DNA from 4 places in the Streptomyces sp. NPDC126499 genome. Region 4 is predicted to be linked to each of the others. Evidence: riboswitches for the same ligand, from Rfam matches in the RefSeq annotation. Region 4 holds a riboswitch; each other region holds the start of a gene.

Region 1 (4,478 bases), on a different contig from region 4:
AAAGGCCGGCACCACCAGCCGCACCCTCCGCCACTACGGCGAGCTGGGGCTGCTGGAGCCGAGCCGGATCGGCGCGAACGGTTACCGGTACTACGACCAGGCGGCACTCGTGCGGCTGCAGCGGATCCTGCTGCTGCGCGAGCTCGGGCTCTCCCTGCCCGCCATCGCCGAGGTCCTCGAAGGCCAGCGGGACACCTCGGCCGCCCTGCGCACGCATCTGGCCCTCCTCGAACAGGAGCGCGAGCGCATCGGGCGGCAGATCGAGGCCGTACGCACCACTCTCCACAAGACCGAGAGAGGAGAAGAACTGATGGCCGAGGAGATGTTCGACGGCTTCGACCACACGCGGTACGAGGCCGAGGTCACCGAGCGCTGGGGCCGCGAGGCCTACGAGCAGGGCGACCGCTGGTGGCGCTCGCTCAGCGACGCCGAGAAGAAGGCGTTCATGGACGAGCAGGCCGGCATCGCCCGCGACTTCGCGGCGGCCGCCGCGAAGGGCCTCGCGCCCGACAGCGACGAGGTGCAGGCGATCACCCGGCGGCACCACGCCTGGCTGTCGACCACGACGACGCCGACGAAGGAGTACTTCGTCGGGCTCGGGCAGATGTACGTCGACGACCCGCGCTTCACCGAGAACTACGACCGGCACGGGGAGGGCACCGCCGTGCTCGTCCGGGACGCGATGGCCGTCTACGCCGAGCGCAACCTGTAACGGTCGCCGCACCGCCCGGTCGGCGCGGAGCTGGACCGTGCGGGGTGGGGCGGCACCGTGGCCCGTGCGGGGCGGGGCGGCACGGTGCCGTGCCGGGGCGGGGCGGCACCGTGACCCGTGCGGGGCGGCGGCGGCACGGTGGCCGTGCCGGGGCGGGGCGGCGGTGGAGCCCGCGGGGTCCTGCCGGCTCACGGCGGGTGGCGGGCCGCGCCGTCGCCGGTACGCCAACCGGCCGAGGAGGAGTCGCCGAGCCGCTCGGCCTGACGGCACCCTGGGGAGGGCGCGGGTCCGTCCGCGGCCGGGCAGCGGGTCCGGGCAGGTCCAGGTGGGAGAACACAGGTGGCGCGAGCGGGGATGCGGCGCGGGCGGGGCCGTTCCGGTGCCGACCGCCCCGATCCGTCCGCCGGTCCGTCCGCCGGTCCGTCGTCCGGCGGGGGCCGTGGTGGCCGGTCCTCCGGTGCGCCCGCAGAATCGGCGGCCGGCTCGTCGGCGGGCTCGGTGGGCTCTGCCGGCTCGTCTGCGGGCTCGTCGTCCGGTGCGGGCCGCCGGGGTGCGCGCGCCGACGCCGGGCTCGGCGGGTCTTCCGGCCGGTCCTCCGGTGCGTCCGGCGGATCGTCGTCCGGTGCGGTGCGGGCCGCGTCCGCCGGTCCTTCGGCCGGCCCGTACCGGGGTGCCCGGCGCTTCCTGCGCGCGCTGCCTCCGCTGGTGATCGTCGGTGGGGTCGTCTTCGACGCGTCGACCCCGCCCCAGTACACGGCGGCGCCGATGTTCTCGGCGGCGCCGCTGATCGCGGCGCCGTTCTTCTCCACCCTGACGACGCTGCTCACGGGCATCGCCGCCGTCCTCGCCAGCCTCGGCCTGCACGTCTACAACGGGACGCTGATGGGGATCCCGTCCCTGACGGAGACCCTGACGGTCGCCACGGTCTCGGGGCTCGCGGTGCTGATCGGCCGGGTGGTGCGGCGCAGCGGCGAGCGGCTCGCCTCGGCGCGGGTGATCGCCGAGACGGCGCAGAAGGCGGTGCTGCCCGCGCCCGCGGAGCGGATCGGCGGGCTGCAGATCGCCGCGCGGTACGAGGCGGCGCAGGCGGACGCGTTCATCGGCGGTGATCTGTTCGCGGTGCAGGAGACCCCGCACGGGGTGCGGCTGGTGGTCGGCGACGTGCGGGGGAAGGGGCTGGACGCGGTGGAGGCGGTGGCCGTGGTGATCGGCGCCTTCCGTGAGGCGGCCGAGCAGGAGGCGACGCTCGAGGGCGTGGCGGCGCGCCTGGAGCGGGCGCTGGCCCGGGAGGGCACCCGGCGCGACGGCCTTGACGCGTTCGAGGGGTTCACGACGGCGGTGCTCGCGGAGATCCCGGGCGGCGACCGGGTGGTGCGGGTGGTCAACCGCGGGCACCCCGAGCCGTTGCTGCTGCTTCAGGACGGGGGTGTGGAGGTGCTGCGGCCGAGCGAGGCCGCGCTGCCGCTGGGCATGGGCGACCTGGCGGTGTGGCCGGACCGGGCCGACGAGACGCCGTATCCGCCGGGAGCGACGCTGCTCTTCTACACGGACGGCCTCTCGGAGGCGCGGGACGTGGCCGGGGTGTTCTACGACCCCCGGGAGCGCCTCGCCGGGCGGATCTTCCCGGGGCCGGAGGAACTGCTCGACGCGCTGGTGGCGGATGTGCGGCGGCACACGGGCGGGGGCACGACGGACGACATGGCGCTGCTCGCGGTGAGCCGCCCGGCGGCGGGGCAGCCGGAGCGGCGGCGGACGATGCCGGTGGTGCCACCGGAAGGCGGACCGACGCCGTGACGGATACGGGGACGGGCTCGCGTGACGGGGCGTAGTGAGGAGGTGTCGCTCCGATAACAATTGACGTAACGTCAGATCTGCCGTTTGGTCCTGACCGCCTTCTGAAGGGTGGTCAAGTCGGGCATATCCCTACTAATTCAGCTAATGATCAAGGGGAACGGCTTGGAATCGGGAGGCCGCGTCTATTAACGTTCGATAACGCAGCGCGGTCGTCCCAGCCGTCGCAAGAGACGGCACCGTGCGCACGCGCCGAATCCCGCAAGGGAACCGGGGAACCACCACTTGGGGTGAATCGGGCACCACCGCACCCGTGCGGCACCGCCCGTAGGAGACCTTCCTGCTCCGAACCCGTCAGCTAACCCGGTAGGCGAGAAGGAAGGAAAGGAGAGCGCCTCCGTGGCCTCCAACACCCCTGCTCCGCATACCCCCTTCGATTACTTCGACACCTCGGGGGCGCCGGGCGCCGCAGGCGCGGACGCGGAGGAGTGGAATCCCACCGAGGACTCCCTGAAGGACCGCGGCCGCGCCGGCGGGCGTCACCGCGTCGTCAAGCAGCGCTCCAACTTCGCCCGTTCCTCCACCGTGCTGGGCGTCGGCGTCATCGCCGCGGTCGGCGCCGGCGGTCTGGCCACCGCCCAGCAGAAGCCCCCCGTCTCCATAGCGCTGCCGGACGTCGACCTGCCCGACGCCTCCGAACTGCCGGGCGTCGGCGCGCTGATCGGCGCGGACGACAAGGGCTCGGAGGGATCCGACGGATCCGAGGGCGCCGGCGGCGCCGCGGATTCCGGCCTGACCGCGGCCGGGAACGACACCCAGCCGCTCACCGCGCTCACCTTCGCCACCGACGGCACGGGTTCCGGCGCCGAGGCATCCGGGACCCGGACCGACGCCGGCGAGGCGCTGCGCGCCCGCATCCTCCAGCAGGCCGAGCAGCAGCAGGCCGCCGCGGACGCCGCCGAGAAGGCGGCCGCGGAGGAGGCCGCGGCCGAGAAGGCGGCGGCCGAGGCCGAGGCCAAGGCGAAGGCGGCGGAGCAGGCGGCCGCCGAGGCGAAGAAGAAGGCCGAGGAGGAGGCGGCGGCCAAGGCCGAGGCCGAGCGCCTGGCCAGGCTCGCCGCGAGCTACGCGCTGCCCACCTCCTCGTACACGCTCACCTCGACCTACGGCGAGTCCGGCTCCATGTGGTCCTCCGGCTACCACACCGGCCTGGACTTCGCCGCCCCCACCGGCACCCCGGTCAAGGCCGTCCACGGCGGCACGGTCAAGTCGGCGGGCTGGTCCGGCTCCTACGGCTACCGGATCGTCCTGGAGCTCGCCGACGGTACGGAGATCTGGTACGCGCACCTGTCGTCGATGACGGTGAGCGCGGGCCAGTCGGTCGGCACCGGCGAGACCATCGGCCGCGTCGGCGCCACCGGCAACGTCACCGGCCCCCACCTCCACCTGGAGGTCCACACCCCGTCCGGCAGCGGCGTCGACCCGGCGGCCTGGCTCCGCTCCAAGGGCCTGTCCGTCTAGTTCTTCGACCAGGACGTCCCGCGGCCCACGCACCGTCGGCCGCGGGCGGCCCCGGTCGCGGACGGCCCGGGCGGCCGGTGCAGGCGGGTCGGCCGACAGAGGCCGGGCGGCCGGAATAGTCGGGTCCGGGCAGGAGGTTGATCAACCCATGACTTCTCTTCGCCAGCTGGGCACCTCCGACCTGCACGTCTTCCCGCTCGCCCTCGGCGGCAACGTCTTCGGCTGGAGCGCCGACGAGGCCCAGTCCTTCGCCGTCCTCGACGCCTACACCGCCGCCGGCGGCAACTTCGTCGACACCGCCGACGTCTACTCCGCCTGGGCCGAGGGCAACGAGGGCGGCGAGTCGGAGACCGTCATCGGCCGCTGGATGGCCTCCCGCGGCAACCGCTCCGACGTCCTCGTCGCCACCAAGGTCGGCTCCCACCCCCGCTTCAAGGGGCTGAGCGCCACGACCATC
Region 2 (4,478 bases), on a different contig from region 4:
CCACGGCCGAAGCCGGCTCCGGCGGCCTGACAGCGACCGAGCACCGGCTGTCCAACGGCCTGCGCGTGGTGCTCTCCGAGGACCACCTGACCCCGGTCGCCGCGGTCTGCCTCTGGTACGACGTCGGCTCGCGCCACGAGGTGAAGGGCCGCACCGGCCTCGCCCACCTCTTCGAGCACCTGATGTTCCAGGGGTCGAAGCAGGTCCACGGCAACGGCCACTTCGAGCTGGTCCAGGGCGCCGGGGGCTCGCTCAACGGCACGACGAGCTTCGAGCGCACCAACTACTTCGAGACCATGCCCGCGCACCAGCTGGAGCTGGCGCTCTGGCTGGAGGCCGACCGCATGGGCTCGCTGCTCGCGGCCCTGGACGACGAGTCCATGGAGAACCAGCGGGACGTCGTCAAGAACGAGCGCCGCCAGCGCTACGACAACGTGCCGTACGGCACCGCCTTCGAGCGGCTGACCGCCCTCGCGTACCCCGAGGGCCACCCGTACCACCACACGCCGATCGGCTCGATGGCCGACCTGGACGCCGCCACCCTGGAAGACGCCCGGAACTTCTTCCGTACCTACTACGCGCCGAACAACGCGGTGCTGTCGGTCGTCGGCGACATCGATCCGCAGCAGACCCTCGCCTGGGTCGAGAAGTACTTCGGCTCCATCCCGGCCCACGACGGCAAGCCCGAGCCGCGCGACGGCTCGCTGCCCGACGTCATCGGCGGGCAGCTGCGCGAGGTCGTCGAGGAGGAGGTCCCGGCCCGCGCGCTGATGGCCGCCTACCGGCTCCCGCACGACGGCACCCGCGCGTGCGACGCGGCCGACCTCGCCCTGACCATCCTCGGCGGCGGTGAGTCCTCCCGCCTCCACAACCGCCTGGTCCGCCGCGACCGCACGGCCGTCGCCGCCGGCTTCGGCCTGCTGCGCCTGGCCGGAGCGCCCTCGCTGGGCTGGCTGGACGTCAAGACCTCCGGTGGCGTCGAGGTGCCGCGGATCGAGGCCGCCGTCGACGAGGAGCTCGCCCGCTTCGCCGCCGACGGACCGACGCCCGAGGAGATGGAGCGCGCCCAGGCCCAGCTGGAGCGCGAGTGGCTGGACCGGCTCGGCACGGTCGCGGGCCGCGCCGACGAACTGTGCCGGTACGCGGTGCTGTTCGGCGACCCGCAGCTCGCCCTGACCGCCGTGAACCGGGTCCTCGACGTCACCGCCGACGAGGTGCGCGAGGTCGCCGCGGCCCGGCTGCGCCCGGACAACCGAGCCGTCCTGGTCTACGAGCCGGTGACCGGCGAACAGAGCGACAGCGACGAGGAAGAGGGAGCGGACCAGTGACCGACGCTGCCGCGTCTTTGACGAGCATGACCTTCCACCCGCAGCCCCGGCCGGGCGAGGCCAAGCCCTGGGCGTTCCCCGCCCCGGAGCGCGGCGCGCTCGACAACGGCCTGACCGTGCTGCGCTGCCACCGCCCCGGACAGCAGGTGGTGGCCGTCGAGATCGTCCTCGACGCCCCGCTCGACGCCGAGCCCGAGGGCCTCGACGGCGTCGCCACCATCATGGCGCGGGCCCTGTCCGAGGGCACCGACCAGCACAGCGCCGAGGAGTTCGCCGCCGAGCTCGAGCGCTGCGGCGCCACCCTCGACGCGCACGCGGACCACCCCGGTGTACGGGTCTCCCTGGAGGTCCCGGTCTCCCGGCTGCCCAAGGCGCTCGGCCTGCTCTCCGAGGCCCTGATCGCCCCGGCCTTCGCCGAGAGCGAGATCGAGCGCCTGGTGCGCAACCGGCTCGACGAGATCCCCCACGAGACGGCCAACCCCGCCCGCCGCGCCGCCAAGCAGCTCTCCAAGGAGCTGTTCCCGGCCTCGTCCCGGATGTCCCGGCCGCGCCAGGGCACCGAGGAGACCGTCGGCGCGATCGACGCCGCCGCCGTCCGCGCCTTCTTCGACGCGCACGTGCGGCCGACCGCGGCCACCGCCGTGGTCGTCGGCGACCTCACCGGCGTCGACCTGGACAAGGTCCTCGACGACACCCTCGGCGCCTGGACGGGCGCGCCGGCCGCGCCCCGCCCCATGCCGCCGATCACGGCCGACGACACCGGCCGGGTCGTCATCGTGGACCGCCCCGGCGCCGTCCAGACGCAGCTGCTCATCGGCCGCGTCGGCGCCGACCGCCACGACCGCGTCTGGCCGGCCCAGGTGCTCGGCACGTACTGCCTCGGCGGCACCCTCACCTCCCGGCTGGACCGCGTGCTGCGCGAGGAGAAGGGATACACGTACGGCGTGCGGGCCTTCGGCCAGGTGCTGCGCTCCGACGGCAAGGGCAACGGCGCCTCCATGCTCGCCATCAGCGGCTCCGTCGACACCCCCAACACCGGTCCGGCCCTTGACGACCTGTGGAAGGTGCTGCGCACCCTCGCCGCCGAGGGACTGACCGACGCCGAGCGGGACGTCGCCGTGCAGAACCTGGTGGGGGTCGCCCCGCTCAAGTACGAGACGGCCGCCTCCGTGGCGGGCACCCTCGCCGACCAGGTCGAGCAGCACCTCCCGGACGACTACCAGGCGCAGTTGTACGCGCGACTGGCCGAGACGGGCACGGTGGAGGCGACCGCGGCCGTGGTCAACGCCTTCCCGGTGGACCGGCTCGTGACCGTGCTCGTCGGTGACGCGTCGAAGATCGCGGAGCCGGTGCGGGCGCTCGGCATCGGCGAAGTGAGCGTCGTCACCGGCTGATTGAGCCGCCGTCACGCACGGCGGAGGACCCCGGCGACCTGCTTCGCCGGGGTCCTCTCGTATGTCCGTATTGTCGTTGATCATGTCTGAATGCCCTGTGGCATGTCTTACAAATGACCGCGTCTGTTTGCCGATCGGATGAAGATCCGCCTAGCGTCGACCCGGCTGTCCGGCCGTCGCACCACGCCGCATCCGCGGCAACGGACAGTCATCGCCGAGTCCCCGCAAGGCGCGAGCCTGGGGAGCCGGGGACCCGCACGCAGTCCCTGGGGTGAATCGGACGCCTTCGCTCCGCGCGGAGGGGCCCGTAGGAGACCTTCCTGCTCCGAACCCGTCAGCTAACCCGGTAGGCGAGAGGGAAGGAAAGGATCAGCCACTACATGGCGTTCACCCGTGCCACCGGGAAGCATCGTGGTCCGAGCCGACTGGCGCGCCGCGGCGCCGGCATCGCCGGCGTGGCGACGCTCGCCACCACCGGCGTCATCGGCACCCTCGCCTCCCCGGCGTTCGCCGCCGACACGGAGGAACCCTCTCCCGAGGACACCGGTCTCACCCAGGTGATCACCGAGGAGTCCCTCGCCGAGCGGGTCGACGCCCAGGCCGCCGCCCAGGAGGAGGAGGCCTACGAGGCCGCCGCCCGGGCCAAGGCCGCCGCCGAGGCGAAGCGCAAGGCCGAGGCCCGCGCCAAGGAGGCCCGCGCGGCCAAGGAGCGCGCCGCCCGCGAGGCCGAGCGCAAGCGCCTGAACTCCTTCCAGCTCCCCGTCGCCGGCACGTACGTGTCCACCGGCTACAAGACCGGCGGCTCGCTCTGGTCCTCCGGCAGCCACTCCGGCATCGACTTCCACGCCTCCTACGGCAGCAAGGTCGTCTCCGTCGGCTCCGGCACCGTCGTCGAGGCCGGCTGGGGCGGCGCGTACGGCAACAACATCGTCATCCGGATGCACGACGGCACGTACACCCAGTACGGCCACCTCTCGGCGATCAACGTGTACGTCGGCCAGAAGGTCACCCCCGGCGAGCAGATCGGTGTCTCCGGCAACTCCGGCAACTCCACCGGCCCGCACCTCCACTTCGAGGCGCGCACCAGCGCCGAGTACGGCTCGGACATCAACCCGATCTCCTACCTCCGCGCCCGCGGCGTCAACGTCTGACCGACGGACCCGCCGATACGACCGGCGCGAACGGGTGCGCCCGACGCGGCCGACGCGACAGAAAAGGCCCCGGCTCCTGCGAGCCGGGGCCTTTTTCGTTCCCGAATTGCCGGGCGGCATCGGAAATTCCGGCGTCCTGCAATAGAGTCGCCGGAACAAGAGCCGCTCGATGGGGTTTCGCGCGGATCAACGGGAGGTCGGACATGCGCATTCCCGCGCACTCGGTATGCACGGCGATCCGGGACGACATCGTCGCCGGAGTGTTCGAGCGGGGCGCCCGGCTCACGGAGGAACAGCTCGCCCGCCGCTACGGGGTCTCCCGGGTCCCGGTCCGCGAGGCGCTGCGCACCCTGGAGTCCGAGGGCTTCGTGGTCACGCGCCGCCATGCCGGCGCCCATGTCGCCGAGCCCACCGAGCGGGAGGCGGCCGACCTGCTGGAGATGCGGTCCCTGCTCGAACCGCTGGGCGCCGCCCGGGCCGCGCAGCGGCGCACCGACGCCCACCTGAAGGTGCTGCGCGGCCTGGTCCGACTGGGGCAGGAGCGCGCCAGGGGCGGCCGGGGCGAGGACCTGGCCTCGCTGGGCGGCTGGTTCCACGAGACCCTG
Region 3 (4,478 bases), on a different contig from region 4:
CAGCAGGTGCGCGTTCGGGCCGCCGAGGTAGCGGAAGAGCGGCAGGTCGGAGGCCTCGGAGGCGGCGTGCGCGACGGCGAGGGAGACGCCGAGGATGGCGTTGGCGCCGAGGGAGGACTTGTCCGGGGTGGCGTCCAGGTCGAACATCGCCTGGTCGATCAGGCGCTGCTCGGTGGCGTCGTAACCGACCAGCTCGGGGCCGATCTGCTCGATGACGGCGAGAACGGCCTTCTCCACGCCCTTGCCCTGGTAACGGTTGGGGTCACCGTCGCGGAGCTCGAGGGCCTCGAACGCACCGGTGGAGGCACCGGACGGGACGGCAGCACGGCCGGTGCTGCCGTCGTCGAGGCCGACCTCGACCTCGACCGTGGGGTTGCCTCGGGAGTCCAGGATTTCCCGGGCTACGACGACGTCGATGGACGGCACGAGCATCTCCTTCTGGGATGTGACGCTGGTTGTGACGCATGCGGCAAGGTCTCGTTCGCCTTGCGACAAGAGCCTAACCGCCCGGGGGCCTCCGGCCAGCCGGGCGCCCGCCCCCTGGGACGAAAAAGGACCCGAGGGCATGCATCCCGGGACGAAAGCCCCCTACCTACTCATCGGTAGGGCGGGAAAGGGCAGACCCCGGCCCGGAGCGCACGGGGGAAGGGCGCTCCGGGCCGGGGTGGTCACCGCGGGGAGGGGGCAGTCGCCCGGACTACTTCAGGTGGAGCTGCTGGCCCGGGTAGATGAGGTCGGCGTCCTGGACGACGTCCTTGTTCAGCTCGAAGAGCTTCTCCCAGCCGCCCTCGACGCCGTGCGCCTGGGCGATCTTGCTGAGCGTGTCGCCGGTCACGACCTTGTACTCGCCGTCGCCCTTCTTGACCTTCTTGCCGGTCGGGGTGGTGACGGTCTGCTTCGACTCGCTCTTCTTGGCCGTGCTCTTCGGCGCGGTGCGCTGCTCGCTGCGGGTGGTCGGCTGCTCGGCCTTCCGCTCCGGCCGCGGCTGCGCCTGCTCGGCGGAGCCGCCGTCGTACGAGGCGCTGGACAGGCCCACGCCGCAGCTCGGCCACGCGCCCTTGCCCTGGCCCGCGAGGACCTTCTCGGCGACGGCGATCTGCTGGGACTTGGAGGCCTGGTCGGCGGTGGGGGCGTAGGCGGTGCCGCCGTACGCGGCCCAGGTGGAGGCCGAGAACTGCAGGCCGCCGTAGTAGCCGTTGCCGGTGTTGATGGACCAGTTGCCGCCGGACTCGCACTGGGCGACGGCGTCCCACTCGGAGGCGGTGGCGGCCGAGGCCGAGGACGCGCCCATCAGCGGGGCCGCGATGGCGACACCGGCGGCACCGGCGAGCGCGACGGCGCGGGTGGCCTTGGAGGAACGACGGTGTTTGCCCTTGCCGGAAAGCAGCATGGAAATCTCCCTCACCGACGCCTGCGAGGTGAGCTGTCGGGTTCGGGCCGATGGGGCCTCCCCGGTTCCGTCGGAACCCGGGAGGAATTGCCCGGCCGCGTGACGTGCACGCGGCTTCACCCCAAGCCGGTCGTCGGCCGCCCGTCTCGGGCGGCCGGGGCCGGCGACTTACCTGGGTCCCCCGCTCCTGCCTTCGGCGCTTGCGCGACGACTGTTCCCATCGACCGGCGGCAGGATTCGGCGTTCCCGGTCGGTGGGGCCCGCGGTGGCGAGCGGTCACGACCGTAGACACAGACCCGGGGGAAGTTCAAAGACCATCAAGCCGGGAAAATCGCCCCTACTTGCACCCCGTCAGGTGGCGTTTGCGCAGGTGAGCGGCGGCGCGAGCAAAGTTTGCGGACGTGACACGCCCGTTCGACAAGAGAGACCCATGTCTCACTCGCACAGAACGGACATTAGCCCCCGAACTACTCCCCGAGCACGGTCGGTTCGGGCAGCAGTTCCAGGCTCTGACCAGGGAGGATGAGATCCGGGTCGGAGCCGACCGTCTCCTTGTTGGCGTCGTAGAGGGCGTTCCAGCCGCCGAGGAGACCGTTCTCCCGCGCAATGTCCGACAGACTGTCACCCGGCTTGACGGTGTATTCGTCCGCCTTGTCCGAATGGTCGCCGGTCACACCGCCCGTCGCCCCGTCAGCCGGTGCCGCATGGCGCCCGGATTCGGAGCCCGTGTCCGTCATGCCCGGTTCTTCTGTCGCGGCGTCACCCCGGTGCTTGCCGGTGCCGGGGGCGGTCCCGCCCGGCGAGCCGGGCGCACCCGGCGCACCCGGCGTAACGGACACGTCCGGTGTTACGGGCGTACCGGGCGTTACGGGACTGCCGGGGGTCACGGGGGTGGTGGGCGCGGTCGGGGACCCGGTCGAGGGCGCCGTCGGGGAGCCCGTCGAGGGACCCGTCGACGGGGCGGCCGGGGAGGTCGGGGAGGTCGGCGCGACGGGGGTCGTGGCCGGCGCCGAGGGCGCGGCGGTCCCGGTGCCGGTGGTGGTGTCGGCCGGCAGGCCGTCGGTGCGGTTGGACTCGGGGACGGGCCCCATGGGCTTCTTGGGGGTGACACCGGGGCCCGGGTCGACGGCGGGCACCTTGCCGTCGTTCGTGAGGCCGGCGATCGGGGCGCAGGTGGCCCACTGGGTGTCGCCGGCGGCGAGCGCCTTGTCGGCGATCGCGATCTGCTGCGCGCGGCTGGCGAGGTCCGCGCTCGGGGCGTAGGCGAGGCCGCCGTGCCGCTCCCAGCTCTCCTGGGTGAACTGCAGCCCACCGTAGAGCCCGTTGCCGAAGTTGGCGCTCCAGGCCCCGCCCGACTCGCATTCGGCGACCCGGTCCCAGGTCGCCGCGTCGGCGGCGGAGGCGGAACCGGCGGCGAGCAACGGCAGCGCCATGGCCGATCCGGTCACACCCGCGGCGACGACGAGAGCGGGAGCCTGGCGGGGTCTGCGGTGACGTCCGTTTCCGGAGCGCATACGAAAGAGCCTTTCGCGTGACTGCTGAGGTTGCGGGTGAACGTAGCGGCATTCGAACGGAAGTCACAAGCCGATGCAGCCCCGATCACGCGAAGATCACATTTCTGACGGAACGTCAGTCAGCGGGCGGTGGTGCCCTCCGGGGCGAAGGCCACCGGAAGGGTGCGAAGTCCCCGCATGATGAGCCCGCCGCGCCACCGCAGTTCCTCCGGTTCCACGCCAAGTCGCAGGTCCGGCAGGCGGGTCAGCAGGGTCGCGAGCGCCGTCTGCCCCTCCAGACGGGCCAGCGGCGCCCCCAGGCAGTAGTGGATGCCGTGCCCGTACCCGAGGTGCTGGTTGTCGCGCCGCGCGAGGTCGAGCGTGTCCGGCGCGTCGAACCGCTCCGGGTCCCGGTCCGCGGCCGCGAGCACCACGAGCACCGGGTCACCGGCAGGGATCTCCTGCCCGCCGATCGTCAGCGGCCGCGTGGCGAACCGCCAGGTCGCCAGCTCCACCGGCCCGTCGTACCGCAGCAGCTCCTCCACCCCGGTCTCCAGGAGGCCCCGCTCCCCGGCGGCGAGCGACGCCTGGAGACGCTCGCGCTGCTCCGGATGGCGCAGCAGCGCGTAGACCCCGTTCCCGATCAGGTTCACCGTCGTCTCGAACCCGGCGAAGAGAAGGATGAAGGCCATCGCTGCGGCCTCGTTCTCGGTGAGGTGCTCCCCGTGGTCCGAGGCCCTGATGAGCCCGGAGATGAGGTCGTCGGCCGGGTCGAGCCGCTTGCGGTGGATGAGCTCCGCGAGATAGCCGCGCATCTTCTTGACCGACCGCGCCACCCCACCGCGCGGCCCTCCGCCGTGCCGGATCATCATCCCGGCCCAGTCCCGGAAGTCGTCCTGGTCCTCGCGCGGCACCCCGAGCAGGTCGCAGATGGCGTAGATGGGCAGCGGGAACGCGAACTCGTGGATGAGGTCCGCGCTCCCCCGCTCCGCGAAGCCGTCGATGAGCCGGTCCGTCAGCTCCTGCACGCGCGGCGCGAACTCCGCCACCCGCCGCGGGGTGAACGCCTTCGACACGAGGCGCCGCAGCCGGGTGTGGTCCGGCGGGTCGATGTTGAGCAGATGCGTCATCAGCTCCGCCTTGCGCTCCCCCGGGATACCCGTCTTCCCCTTGGCGTGCGCCGGCTCGTCGTGGTGCGCCGGATTCTTCGACAGCCGCTGGTCGGCCAGCGCCTGCCGGGCGTCCGCGTACCGGGTCACCAGCCACGCCTCCACCCCGCTGGGGAGGGTGGCCTTGTGCACGGGCGCGTGCTCGCGCAGCCAGGCGTAGGCCGGGTACGGGTCGGTGGCGAACTCCCAGGTGAAGAGCTCGGGCGCGGGGGGCGTGCTCATGCACCGACCGTACAAGGCGTGGGGGGTGGGGCGGACGGGCAGTGGGCGGGCGGGCCTGCGGACCGACGGGCGGGCGCGGTGCCGGGAGGTGCGGGCGGGCGGCGGGCCCGATGCGGGCCCCTCGCCGGCACCGCACCGGGCGGCGGGCGGGCGGCGCACCGACGGCCGGGCGGGCGGGCGGGCGTTGTCAGTGGGCCGTACTAC
Region 4 (4,478 bases):
CACGAGCGCGTCGACGCCGACATCGACCGGACCACCGTGCTCGACGCGGCGGGCGCGGTGGCGTACGGCCTGGTGGACCACGTCGTCGAGAGCCGCCGCGGGACCGCCGGCGCCGGGAAGGAGTGAGGCCGACGTGCTTCCGGAGCTGCCGCCGCTGCCCGCGCTGACCCGCGCCGAGGGCGAGTTCGTCGACGCGTACCTCGAAGTCGTCGACCTGCTGGGCCGGATCAATCCATCCAGGACCTCGCATACCTATGGGGCGCTCCGCGCGGCGCAGGCGCTGGTCGGCCGTGCGACGGCGCTGCGTGACGCGCTGACGCTCATGCACATGCGGGGTGAGAGCGAGGTGCACGCCGACACGCTGGCGCGGGCGCTGCGGACGCTCGACGGCGAGCGGCGTTCCGGGCGCGTCACCGTCCCCGGGGACCAGGTGAGTTGACATCGGGGCGTGTCGTGTCGAGGTCCACTCGGGGCACGCGGACCGCAGAATCCCTCCCTCGTTCGGCGTAGTCGATGTATCGACATAAAACTCAGGTGAGTTGCGCAACGGGTGTACGCATCTGGCGGAATCGGGCGTTCCACCCCTGGTGAAGGGCCCGTCGGCCAAACATCGAGGGTCCCGAATCCCGACTGTCCACCCGTATGGATCAGTCGTGAGGAGCCTCACAAATCGCCGTTTCAGCTCGGATTCGGGCCAGTGTGTGAGTCAAGATCCCTGTCGACGACAAGCCCCCGCCACCCGAGGCGGGGCGGTCCGGGCGGACGCCGAGTCCTGCCGCCGTCCCGGACGTCTGGTCGACAGGAGTGGATCGGCAGGAGTGGAGGACCCGAGCAACACGGGACGTCTCGCGCAGTGGGGGACGTTCCTCGGGGTGAAGCCGCAGCCGCGGCCGGGCATCTTCGCCTGCCCGAACCCGACAGGTCATCCTTCACAGGCGGCTGACGAAGGGTTGCGCATGACTGCGCAGATTCATGTCCCGTCCCTGCTGTCCCGGGCCGGAGCCGTCTCGGCTCTCACCCTCGCCGCCGTCGGCGGCACGCTGCTCGCCCCAGGAGCGGCACCCGAGGCCCAGGCCGCCACCTCGTACGCCGGCAAGGCGTTGAACGTCGCGGCCTCGAAGAAGGGATCGCCCTACAAGTACGGTGCGGCCGGCCCCACCCGTTTCGACTGCTCGGGCCTCACGCTCTACTCGTACAAGAAGGCGGGCAAGACGCTGCCCCGCACCGCGCAGCAGCAGTACAACAAGACCCGGCACATCTCCGCGTCGAGCCGGCAGAAGGGGGACCTCGTCTTCTTCCATTCCGGTGGAAGGGTGTACCACGTCGGCATCTACGCGGGGAACAACAAGATCTGGCACTCGCCGAAGCAGGGCTCGTGGGTGAAGCTCGACCGGATCTGGACGTCGAAGGTCCTCTACGGCCGGGTCCGCTGACGTCAGCCGGGAACCGCCGCCGGCCAGGGCAGGTCGATCCAGACGGTCTTCCCGCCCTCGGCCGTCGGCGTCACCGACAGCCGGCCGCCCGCCTCGGCGGCCAGGTAACGGATGATGACCATGCCCCGGCCGTTGTCCTGCTGGACCGCCGCCGGGAGGCGCTGGGGCCACCGCGGATGGCTGTCGGTGACCCCGATGCGCAGCAGCTCGTCCCGCTCCAGACGGACGTCGACCGTGAAGGTGGGCGACTGCCCGAAGGTGTGCTGCACGGCGTTGGTCGCCAGCTCCGAGACGACCAGCCGGACCGTGTCCGCGATGTCGGTGCCGTCGCCGAGACCCCAGGAGGAGAGGACCTCGGCGACGTACCGCCGGGCGGCAGCGACCGAGGCGGGATCGCTCGGCAGCGTGACGGTTGCTTCCTGATGGTCTGCCATGGCGACGCTGTCCCTTTCCCACCGGGCCCCGCCCGGCTCGCTCTTCGCGTCAGAGTGCCACCGATCGTGCCGCCCCGGGGGGCGATCCACCGCGATATACGGATATCTGTCGCCCGAAGCAGTGAACCGTCCGACGGGCGAGCGGATCGGCGGCGGACCGGTGGCGGACCGGGCGGGCGTGCAGGCCGGGCGGATCGGGCGCGGGGCCGACCGGCCACGCCTGTACGGACGTTGAGCGGGCACACGAACCGTATGACCGTTCCCAAGACGACCGTCCTCGTCCTCGACAGCAGCGATCCCGAACCCCTCGCCCGCTTCTACGCCACCCTGCTCGGCGCCACCGTCGAACCGGCCGACGGCGACCCCGACCTGCTCCTGCTCCAGTCCCCCACCGGTCCCGCCCTCGGCATCCGCCGCGACCCCGGCCAGGCACCGCCGAGCTGGCCGCGCCCGGAGGACTCCCAGCAGGCCCACCTGCGGATCCTCGTCGCCCCCGACGCACTCGACGAGGCCGAGCGGGAAGCGATCTCCCTGGGCGCCCGCCCGGTCGCCGCCGAACGCAACGGCGCCCGCCTCGACCGGCGCACCGACGTGCGTCGCTACACGGACCCGGCCGGCCACGCCTTCGTCCTGGCCCCCGCACAGGCACCGAACGGCGCGTTTCACCCTGATCCGGCGGGGCAGCCGCGTACAAACCCGTCCCCCTCGACCACCACGCCAGGAGGGTGATCATGAGCCACCACGAGCGCCGACGCACACTGCCCGCCGACCGGCCGCCCCGGACCACACCGTCCCAGGCCGTCGGCGAGAGCGGCGACGCCGAGGCCCGCCGGGAGGCGGAGGAGGCCGTACGGGGCAGCCTCGGCGACGCCGCGCCCGACGACCACGGCATGGACGCCAAGCGCCAGTCCCCGGGCCTCGGCCGCGAGGAACAGCGCCATCCGCACGGGCGCCGGGGCACGGCCGGAGAGGGCCGCGACCGCTCCGAGGAAGGACGGGGCCCGGGAGCGGGAAGCGACAGCTGACGACCGGACCCCGCCGGGAGCCGCCCCGTCCCTAGAGCGTGTCTCCAAATGATTTTTGGGGTCACGGTGTCGTGATACGTCGCCATGAACTGTCTGGCCGAGTGGCGTTTCGCCCGGCCGTTGCTGCCCGTGTCGTTGCGGGGACGGAAGCGGCCGGACGACCACCGGGCCCTGAAGGGGATGGTGGGGAAGTTCCGGACCGGGACGCCCTGGCGGAACCTGCCTACGCTCCGTGCGCGACGCTGCACACGCGTTTTCGCAGGTGGGCGGCGGACACTCTCGCGTCCCTCCTGATGCGGGCGTGACATTTGACGACAAAACCTCGGTGGCCTGGGTGTGCGCTGCTGTTGGCCCCCAGGCATGCTCTTCGGCGCTGGCTCAGGTGCCGGTCGCCCGAGCCGAACGGGGTCGAGCCCGCAGTGCGGGGAGGCGTGTACAGTCCTCCGCTCCGGCGAGGCTCTCGCCCAGGGTCAGGAGCGAGAGGAGCAGCACCGGCCGGCCGGCTGTGGCAGCGGCCTCCAGTTTGTGATGACCGTCGAGGAGGAAGTGGGTCAGGCCCCAGTGGACAGACGGGTCCTCTCCCAAGCCCAGGGCGGGCTGGCACACGTCCAGCGTGGAGATCGCCACCGCCGTGGGCACCGTTCCCTGCTCCATGAGGGCGACGTACTCCTCGACACGCTCCCTCTCGTTCCACGTCGGGGGCACCATGGGCACGACGAACTCATAGAGGTGCGCGTCCGCGTCGACAACGGTCTCAAAGGTTCGGTAGTACGGGGTGTGCGGGTACTCGGGGAGGCCCCAGAACTGATCGACCCCCCACATCGTGACCTGTTCGCCGCTGAAGTAGTCACCTTCCTTCCCCGGGATGATCAGCCGGGGTTCCACGCTCAGGAGCAGCGGAAGGTACTCGCCCTCCGGCAGCAACGCACCGAACGCATCGATCACACCACGGTCGTCCGGATCGTCCAGTGCACCGGTGAGCCGATCCTGCATGCTCTCCAGGGAAACCTTCTCTCTCGCGGTTTCTAGTCGGCGAAACAGGAGCGGGCACGTTCCACAGTAGAAACTGAGCTCGAAGGCAGGCTCGTCGTCGACCATGAGCAAGCGGCGCCGCGGCCCGCCGCCGAGCTCCTGCAGTTCCGCACCGAAGTGCAACCGAGCCTCGGAAGAAGGGACGCCGAGACTGCGAGGGTCGCCCGTTTTGATCATCACGGACCGACCGTACGGGACGCCGTGGACCGGCTCCACCGGATACTGAGCGGGTATCTGGCCCGACGGGGCAACTACCGTGCTAAGAGGTCATCTCATGTGGATAGCCGCCGATAGGGTGTGGGCTCCTGGGGGGGGGGGGGATTGTTGAGCGGTTGGTGCCGGATGAGTTGTGGGACCTGTTCCAGCGAGTGGTGCCGGAGGCTCCATCGCGACCCCAGGGCAGTGGCCGGCGTCGGTCCGGACACGCTCTAGGAGACGAAGCCGATGACCCCGAAGCCGGGCCGCGCCGCGGCGTGGCGGAGCCAGCCGGTCACGTCCATGATCGCTTCGACCACCTCGGGGTCGAGCGGCGGGGCGTGACCGTCCCGCTTGGT

What was found. Region 4 has a riboswitch for cyclic di-AMP ahead of ABTZ91_RS02885 (C40 family peptidase). Riboswitches for the same ligand answer to the same signal wherever they lie in the genome.
Positions count from the first base shown of each region.
Region 1: linked by a shared signal. The riboswitch ahead of ABTZ91_RS11860 (M23 family metallopeptidase) and the one ahead of ABTZ91_RS02885 (C40 family peptidase) in region 4 are both predicted to bind cyclic di-AMP.
Region 2: linked by a shared signal. The riboswitch ahead of ABTZ91_RS26180 (M23 family metallopeptidase) and the one ahead of ABTZ91_RS02885 (C40 family peptidase) in region 4 are both predicted to bind cyclic di-AMP.
Region 3: linked by a shared signal. The riboswitch ahead of ABTZ91_RS21985 (transglycosylase family protein) and the one ahead of ABTZ91_RS02885 (C40 family peptidase) in region 4 are both predicted to bind cyclic di-AMP.

Region 1 is NZ_JBEOUO010000006.1:328,619-333,096, forward strand. It holds gene ABTZ91_RS11850 (MerR family transcriptional regulator) at 1-712, shown strand, start outside; gene ABTZ91_RS11855 (PP2C family protein-serine/threonine phosphatase) at 1,418-2,506, shown strand; cyclic di-AMP (ydaO/yuaA leader) riboswitch at 2,744-2,891, shown strand; gene ABTZ91_RS11860 (M23 family metallopeptidase) at 2,903-4,021, shown strand; gene ABTZ91_RS11865 (aldo/keto reductase) at 4,170-4,478, shown strand, end outside.
Region 2 is NZ_JBEOUO010000020.1:119,285-123,762, forward strand. It holds gene ABTZ91_RS26170 (pitrilysin family protein) at 1-1,328, shown strand, start outside; gene ABTZ91_RS26175 (pitrilysin family protein) at 1,355-2,722, shown strand; cyclic di-AMP (ydaO/yuaA leader) riboswitch at 2,925-3,090, shown strand; gene ABTZ91_RS26180 (M23 family metallopeptidase) at 3,103-3,873, shown strand; gene ABTZ91_RS26185 (GntR family transcriptional regulator) at 4,077-4,478, shown strand, end outside.
Region 3 is NZ_JBEOUO010000014.1:149,801-154,278, reverse strand. It holds gene eno (phosphopyruvate hydratase) at 1-432, opposite strand, end outside; gene ABTZ91_RS21985 (transglycosylase family protein) at 698-1,390, opposite strand; cyclic di-AMP (ydaO/yuaA leader) riboswitch at 1,394-1,599, opposite strand; gene ABTZ91_RS21980 (transglycosylase family protein) at 1,858-2,904, opposite strand; gene ABTZ91_RS21975 (cytochrome P450) at 3,024-4,274, opposite strand.
Region 4 is NZ_JBEOUO010000002.1:31,923-36,400, reverse strand. It holds gene ABTZ91_RS02895 (ATP-dependent Clp protease proteolytic subunit) at 1-126, shown strand, start outside; gene ABTZ91_RS02890 (hypothetical protein) at 134-439, shown strand; cyclic di-AMP (ydaO/yuaA leader) riboswitch at 754-953, shown strand; gene ABTZ91_RS02885 (C40 family peptidase) at 957-1,433, shown strand; gene ABTZ91_RS02880 (ATP-binding protein) at 1,436-1,867, opposite strand; gene ABTZ91_RS02875 (VOC family protein) at 2,120-2,596, shown strand; gene ABTZ91_RS02870 (hypothetical protein) at 2,599-2,892, shown strand; gene ABTZ91_RS02865 (transposase) at 2,977-3,186, shown strand; gene ABTZ91_RS02860 (hypothetical protein) at 3,271-4,101, opposite strand; gene ABTZ91_RS02850 (hypothetical protein) at 4,353-4,478, opposite strand, start outside.